One region of the Pseudoalteromonas sp. BSi20439 genome, then DNA from elsewhere that is predicted to be linked to it. Evidence: predicted binding sites of a transcription regulator. Region 1 holds the regulator's gene; the other holds the start of a gene.
The links. Region 1 encodes ArgR, which controls arginine synthesis, uptake and breakdown. Its sites were predicted from a motif close to ANTGAATANNTATTCANT; they were not measured.

Region 1 (3,902 bases):
CGTTTGTGTCACCAGAGCATCGTAATATTGGTATGATGTTTCAAGACTACGCACTATTCCCACATTTAACGGTAGCGAATAATATTGGCTTTGGTCTAAGCGATATGAGCAAAGCGGATAAACAAGCTCGCGTGGATGAAATGTTAAAGCTTGTGCATTTGGTTGGCTGCGCCGATAGGTACCCACATCAACTCTCTGGTGGTCAACAGCAACGGGTAGCGATTGCGCGTGCATTAGCTTATAAACCCAGTTTACTCTTGTTAGATGAGCCGTTTTCTAATATTGATACCCAAGTCCGATTTGAATTAATCGCCGATATTAGGCGTATTATTAAAGCTCAGCAAGTGTCGGCAGTGTTTGTTACTCACTCAAAAGAAGAGGCGTTTGCATTTTCAGATACGCTTGCGGTTATGCATCAAGGTAAAATTGCGCAGCAAGGCACGCCAGAGCAGCTTTTTGCCAAACCAAGCTCAAAGGAGGTTGCAGAATTTCTGGGTCAGGGCATATACTTAAGCGCAACTGTATTAACAGCCACTGAATATAAAACACAGTTTGGTGTGGTTAAATCAATACTGCCACAGCAATGCGCAGTGGCTAAAAAGGGTGTTATTTATGTGCGCCCACATCAACTTGAACTTGCCAGTAATAATGATAACGAGCTGGAGTGTGAGTGCGTAACTATACTAAGTAGTCGCTTTATTGGCTCTGCTTATGTATACACTGTGGTTATTGCTGAACAAGAAATAGAAGTTGCAGCTCAGTATGGCCAGTCATTTGAAATTAATGAACAGGTTATAATAAAAATAAAACCGCACACGGTGAATTTTTTTGAATCGTAATTAATCACTGTGTTTTGCTCTAAAAAGTAAGGAATAACAATGGCGCAAGCGCAATCAGGGATTTGTGCTGAAGCAAACTTACACGGTTTGCACTTATTTTTTAATGTACTTGATGGTCACGACGAATCACTTCGCGCTAAGCTTAAACAAGTGAGCGATATTGAAGATGAGTTTAGTGATCAGTTCTCTGAATCTATGCTTTCTTGCATGGTGGCAATTGGCGCCCAATATTGGCCGCATATTTTACCTGACTTCATGCCAAGCGAGCTGCAAAGCTTTCCTAATATTACCCATAGCGACTTTGTTATGAGTGCAAGGCCATGTGATTTGTTTGTGCAAATCCGCTCAGACAGAGAAGATGTAAACCATTTGTTTGCACTACAAATACTCAAGCTATTCACCCCAGATGTTGAGCTAGTTGAGCAAATTTGTAATTTTCGCTTTTTAGATGGCCGAGACTTTAATGGCTTTATTTATGCGGGCGATACTCCCCATGGCCGTCAAAAACGTGTAACGGCGTTAGTTAATAAGCCTGATAGTTTTGAAGATCAAGGTAGTTACATTCATGTGCAGCGCTATAAGCACGACTTGAGCTTGTGGCAGCATTTGTCATTACATGAACAAGAGCAAATAATGGGTCGTACACGCCTTGATAATACCTTGCTCAGCCCCGCACTTGAAAGTAGCCATGCAACCCGCAGTGAATTAAAAGATGAACAAGGTCAGGCACTGTTACTCAACCAAAGCATGCCTTATGGCGATGTATATGAGCAAGGTATGTTAGTGATCACGTGCTCTGCTAAAGGAGATGCATTCGAAAAAGTGCTAACTAGCCGACTAGGGCAGGGGGAAGATTATGACCACTGGCTTGATTTTACTCAGGCGGATATGGGCTCTGCATTTTTTGCCCCTTCAGTGCGATTTTTAAAGCAGTTATAACAGTTGTAAAACGGCTACGTAGTGATCATAGCCGTTTCAATCACAGCGTTAGTGGTTAAACCGTATCAAATAAAATACGCACACGCTCTAGTGTGAGGTCTATTTCTGAGATTTTAGCTGGTGCGATAAAAATAGTATCATCGCCGGCAATAGTGCCTAGTACGCCGTCTGCTTTGCCTAATGAATCAAGTAAACGCGCAATGAGTTGAGCAGCCCCTGGGCTGGTGCGAATAATAATCATCATTTCGTTATGCATAATATCAATAACGAGTTGGCGCAACGGGCTCTTAGCGGTTGGTACTCCCATTTCGGCGGGTAAACAGTACACCATTTCTTGTTTTGCATTACGGGTGCGTACCGCGCCAAACTTACTTAACATTCGCGACACTTTACTTTGGCTAATATTATCAAAGCCTTGTTCTTTTAACGCATCAACTATTTCGCCCTGTGAGCCAAAGTTTTCTTCTTTTAAAAGTGCTTTAAAGGCTTTAACCAATGCTTCTTGTTTATCTTGTGGTTGCATAGTGTCTAATTAGTTATGTAATAGATACCGCAAATTCTACACAAAAATGCATAATTATGCAGCAGTTGTTTGCTTAAGTTGCCATTTTGCTGCGTTTAAACAGCAAAGTTTACAACTATGGTCGAAAATATAGCTAAAATAAGCAGGATAAATTTGTTTTTAGTCGTTAATTTCTTTATCTTATGAACCACAAATATTTCCTACCTCAAATCACGGAGAATTCCAATGAAAGTTGCTGTATTAGGTGCTGCAGGCGGTATCGGTCAAGCGTTGTCTTTATTATTAAAAACAGGTTTACCAGCTGGCTCTGAATTATCACTATATGATGTTGCGCCAGTAGTTCCTGGTGTTGCTGTTGACCTTTCTCACATCCCAACAGATGTTAAAGTTGCAGGTTTTGGTGCTGACGATTTAGATAAAGCATTAACAGGTTGTGATATCGTTCTTATCCCAGCGGGTATGCCACGTAAGCCAGGTATGGATCGTGCTGATTTATTTAATGTTAACGCTGGTATCATCAAAACACTAGCAGAAGGCATTGTTGCTAACTGTCCTAAAGCGCTTGTGGGTATTATTACTAACCCAGTTAACGGCACTGTACCAATTGTTGCTGAAGTATTTAAAAAAGCAGGTACTTATGATGCTAAACGTGTATTCGGTATTACAACACTCGATGTGATCCGTTCTGAAGCGTTCATTGCTGAGCTTAAAGGCGTTGACGTAGCAAGCGTTAAAGTTCCAGTAATTGGTGGCCACTCAGGCACAACTATCCTACCGTTACTTTCTCAAGTTGAAGGTGTTACTTTCACTGATGAAGAAGTGGCTGCACTGACTCCACGTATCCAAAACGCGGGTACTGAAGTAGTTAATGCTAAAGCGGGCGGTGGTTCTGCAACATTATCAATGGGTGCTGCTGCTGCACGTTTTTGTATGTCTTTAGTTAAAGGCTTACAAGGTGAAGACGTTGTAGATTATGCATATGTTGCTGTTGAAAATGGCGATGCAGAGTACTTCGCACATCCAGTACGTTTAGGTAAAAATGGCGTAGAAGAAATTCTTTCTTACGGCACACTAAGCGCATTTGAAGAGCAAGCAAAAAATGACATGCTTGAAACTCTGAAAAAAGACATTAAAGAAGGTGTTGATTTTATGGCGTAATAGCCAAAATTAACCCAATAAAAAAAGCCTGCATTTGCAGGCTTTTTTATTGCTCGGAATTATCTACACAGTATAACTTAGTGGTCGCGATCAACCGCTATTCTAGCTAAGCTAATTAATGCTTGCTTGTAACTTGATTCAGCTAAGCAATCTAAACAAGCAATTGCTTTCTCTGCTTCTTGCTCTGCTTTTTGCATAGTGAACTCAAGGGCATTGGTATGTTTAAGTGCAGCGAGTATCTCATCTAGATGCTCCATACCATTACAGTGCTCAATAGCGTCTCTTATTAACTGTGTTTGATGCTCACTACCGTGTTGCATTGCATATATAAGAGGTAACGTCGGCTTACCTTCAGCTAAATCATCGCCAATGTTTTTACCAAGTTGGTCGGCATCAGCGTTGTAATCTAAAACATCATCCACTAACTGAAAAGCAGTGCCTAA
Region 2 (3,902 bases), on a different contig from region 1:
CCTCCATCCCGCCCACAATTACTCCCTCTGCAATTAAAGTATCAATGTGTTTTGTGTCAAGTTGATGTAAAGGCTGCTTATTGGCATCAAGTACCGCCTCTACGTCCGTCATAAAAATAAGTTCTGCATTTAAATTATTTGCCACTGCGGCGGCTGCTTCATCGGCATTAACGTTGTATAACAAGCCCTGCTCATCAAAGCCGATAGAACTGATGATTGGTAACCGGCCAGCACTGAGTAAATCATTAATAATAGAATCAGCATTGTTGTGACATTGACCTACTTGACCCAATGCTTTTAATTTTTGCGAGGCGGTGATCCCTGCTTCATATAAACTTAACCCCACCGGCTTATGACCAACACTAATTGCTTGCGCCATGAGTTGTTTGTTTGCCGCACCCGCAAGGGCTCCAACAATATAAGGCATCTGTTCTTTAGGGCTAATACGTAAACCTTGGTGTTTAGCACTGGCAAAACCAGCCTCTTTTAACCAGCTATCAACTAATGAGCCACCACCATGCACAATGACAAATTGTGCATCATGTTGCTCATTAAGAACCTCAAAAAGCGCTTTAGCGGCATTTTCAGTATTGAGTACTGCGCCACCGAGTTTAATAACCCACGTTTTACTGCTCATTTAAACGCTCCTACTAAGCCTGTAGTGTGAGGCAAACCCATTGACAAATTAATACATTGCAGAGCCTGACCAGCTGCCCCTTTTAATAAGTTGTCAATTGCTGCCATTACTATTAACTGTGAGCCTTGCTGCTGCCACGCAATATCTACATAAGGTTGTTTGGCCACCCCTTTAATCGAAGGGATTTTGCTGCCAAGCAAACGAATTAATGGCTCATCCGCTAAGACTTGATACGCTTTAGCTACTTGCTCACTGGTCACACCCGGCTTTAATTGCACATAAATAGTTTCTAAAATACCGCGCGGGAAATTACCTAAATGAGGAGTAAATAACACCTCATGACCTAGGTGCTGTTGTATTTCAGGCCCATGACGATGGTTAAACAAACCATAAGCAGCAAGCGATACTTCGCAAAAATGTGTGCCAATACTTGCTTTACGACCTGCTCCAGTTACTCCCGATACAGCATTAATAATAATCCGCTCATCACTTAGCAATCCAGCTTGCTGAAGAGGCTTTAATGCGTTTAATGCGGCAGTTGGGTAGCAGCCAGCTACAGCAACTAACTGCGCCTTTGCAATGGCCTCACTATTCCACTCTGCAAGGCCATATGCAGCTTCATTGAGGAGCTCTGGATGCTGGTGTTCAAAACCATAATAAGTAACGTAATCATCATTACTTGCAAGACGATAGCCACCGGAAAGGTCAAATACCTTTTTGCCCATCGCTAAAAACTGAGGCGCTAAATCCACACTTACTTTATGATCGGTGCACAGACAAACGTAATCTGCTGAATGAGTGATATCAGCAAGTGCATGTTCATTTAGTGGCTGCAAAGGTAAATCAAGTAACCCTAAATGCTCAGGATACAATTCACTAAGCAATTTATGTTTATCTAAACTTTGCGCTGATACATAACAGCCAGTTAGTGAAAGCGTTGGATGTTTTGCTACTAAGCTAGCCAGTTCTGCGCCGCTGTAACCGCTGGCACCTATAATTACTACGTTCATTATTTACTCTTTATCTAAAATTAGTGACCACATTCCATGTTGTTTGTTTACACTAGGGTCTAACCCAGCCAAACAGATTAAATTTGTGAGTGATAACTATCGTCGTATTATTTTCATGGCGTAACTTTAATATATTTATGCTTAAAAAGTGAATTGATATTCATCATAAATACTTTTATATTGTTATGCAATTAAAATGAATACTTATTTTGGAATTTTTTATGTCTCTGCCGTCATTTATTTCGATGTACCAGCAATTGATTGCTGCCCCCTCTATCAGTGCCATTGAAGATCATTTATGCATGAGTAATAAAAGTGTCATTGAATTGCTAGCGCAATGGTGTGAAAGCTTAGGTTTTAACTGTGAAATAATAGAGTTAGAAGGCAACAAAGGTCGCTACAACTTATTAGCAAAACGCGGTCAAGGCGACGGCGGTTTAATGCTAGCAGGCCACACTGATACAGTGCCATTTGATGATAGTCGTTGGAATCACAACCCATTTAAATTAACTGAGCGAGATAACAAACTATTTGGCTTAGGTAGCATTGATATGAAAGGTTTTTTTGCTTTTGTACTGCAGGCTATTAGTGAGCTTGATGAAAAGCAACAAACACAACCAATTTTAATATTAGCCACCGCAGACGAAGAAACCACTATGGCTGGCGCGCAACAAATCTGTAAGCACCCAAATTTAAAGCCAAGTCGCTGTATTATTGGTGAACCTACTGATATGACTCCGGTATTTACTCATAAAGGTCATATGAGTACAGCAATAAGAGTTGTCGGCCGTTCAGGACATAGCTCAGATCCCGAACGGGGTCTTAACGCCATCGAAGTGATGCATAAAGTGATTACAAAATTGCTAATCTTAAAAGAACAACTTAAGAATAAATATTCAATAAATCACTTTGAAATTCCTCACCCAACGCTCAATTTAGGTAATATTCATGGGGGCGATAATGCAAATCGGATTTGCGGTTGCTGTGAAATGCACATTGATATGCGCCCTCTTCCTGGCTTAAGTGTACAAGAGCTGCAAGCATTGCTGCTTGATGCAACCTACGATATAAATCAGCAATACCCTAATTCGGTCAGTGTGATTGATTTACATGAGCCAATTCCAGCATTTACAGGAAGCACAGACAGCGCGTTAGTTAAACTAGCCGAAAATATAGCAGGGCAAAAAGCAGTGGCTGTTAATTACTGTACTGAGGCACCATTTATACAACAACTGGGTTGTGAAACCATCGTCATGGGACCGGGTTCAATTAACCAAGCGCATCAGCCCGATGAATATTTAGCGATGGAAAAAATAAAGCCTTCGCAACAAATTATCAGCAACCTCATAAAGGCGAGTTGCTTTTAATCAGTAACAAAAAGAACGCTATTAAGCGTCTTTTTATTAGCATTTATATTTAACCTGAACTCTGAATAATAAATCTATCTCAAGCAGCTATTTTTTAGCGCTAACTGCGTTGAATTTACTTGCAATAGGCTAGCTATTGACGCGTAAGTTCGCCTTGTTTTCACTGAAAATCTCTGGCTAGAGAAAATAAACATAAATATCATTTTTGATTCAATATGTTAATAAACCTCTTAACCAGAGTTCAGGTTAGTTACATATATTTTCGTAAATACTTTTTAAATACAGGGTCGGTTTGAGCTAGTTCTTTCTGCTCTTCTAATATCTCTTTTAATATTGCACCTGATGTAAGCGGGTTCGCAAGCACCACTCTAAATACTACGGTTGGTTGGTTATCATATTGAACTGGCGTTAAACGTGTACGCGATACAAACGAGCGACCTGATTCACGTTGACGTTTTTGCATGCTTGCAGTAAAACGATTAAGCGCGGCAAAGATATCTAAACGGGTTTGTGCGTCGGCCTGTGCTATCGCATTTTTAATTTGCTTAGGGACATAACGATAAGTTAGCAAACATAGCTCAGGTTCTGATATTAATTCAAAGTCTTCATCTGCTTTTATCAAATCAGCAAAGTAACGTGCTTTTTTAATACTGCGATCGATAAGCATTTCATAGCCTTTACGACCAATAACACGTAAGCAAGCATGCACTAACATCGCCATACCAGGGCGGCTCCCCTCAAGGGTATGGCTGCCTAAATCTTTAGAGCCTTTACGTAAAATATATTCAGCATGGTGTTCGATGGCATCAGTTGCAGCAGGGTCTTTAAACAGCACCAAACCTGCTCCCATCGGTACATACATTTGTTTATGCGCATCAATGGTGATTG

Region 2: argC (N-acetyl-gamma-glutamyl-phosphate reductase) is a predicted target of ArgR. The motif match lies at 1,795-1,812, and genes of this name have one in related genera.

What each region holds. Positions count from the first base shown of each region.
Region 1 covers NZ_BADW01000099.1:148,034-151,935, forward strand. Annotated here, with positions in the region: gene P20439_RS09595 (ABC transporter ATP-binding protein) at 1-839, shown strand, start outside; gene P20439_RS09600 (Dyp-type peroxidase) at 879-1,778, shown strand; gene argR (transcriptional regulator ArgR) at 1,834-2,301, opposite strand; gene mdh (malate dehydrogenase) at 2,527-3,459, shown strand; gene ispB (octaprenyl diphosphate synthase) at 3,537-3,902, opposite strand, start outside.
Region 2 covers NZ_BADW01000090.1:29,916-33,817, forward strand. Annotated here, with positions in the region: gene argB (acetylglutamate kinase) at 1-637, opposite strand, end outside; gene argC (N-acetyl-gamma-glutamyl-phosphate reductase) at 634-1,647, opposite strand; gene argE (acetylornithine deacetylase) at 1,869-3,014, shown strand; gene panP (pyridoxal-dependent aspartate 1-decarboxylase PanP) at 3,265-3,902, opposite strand, start outside.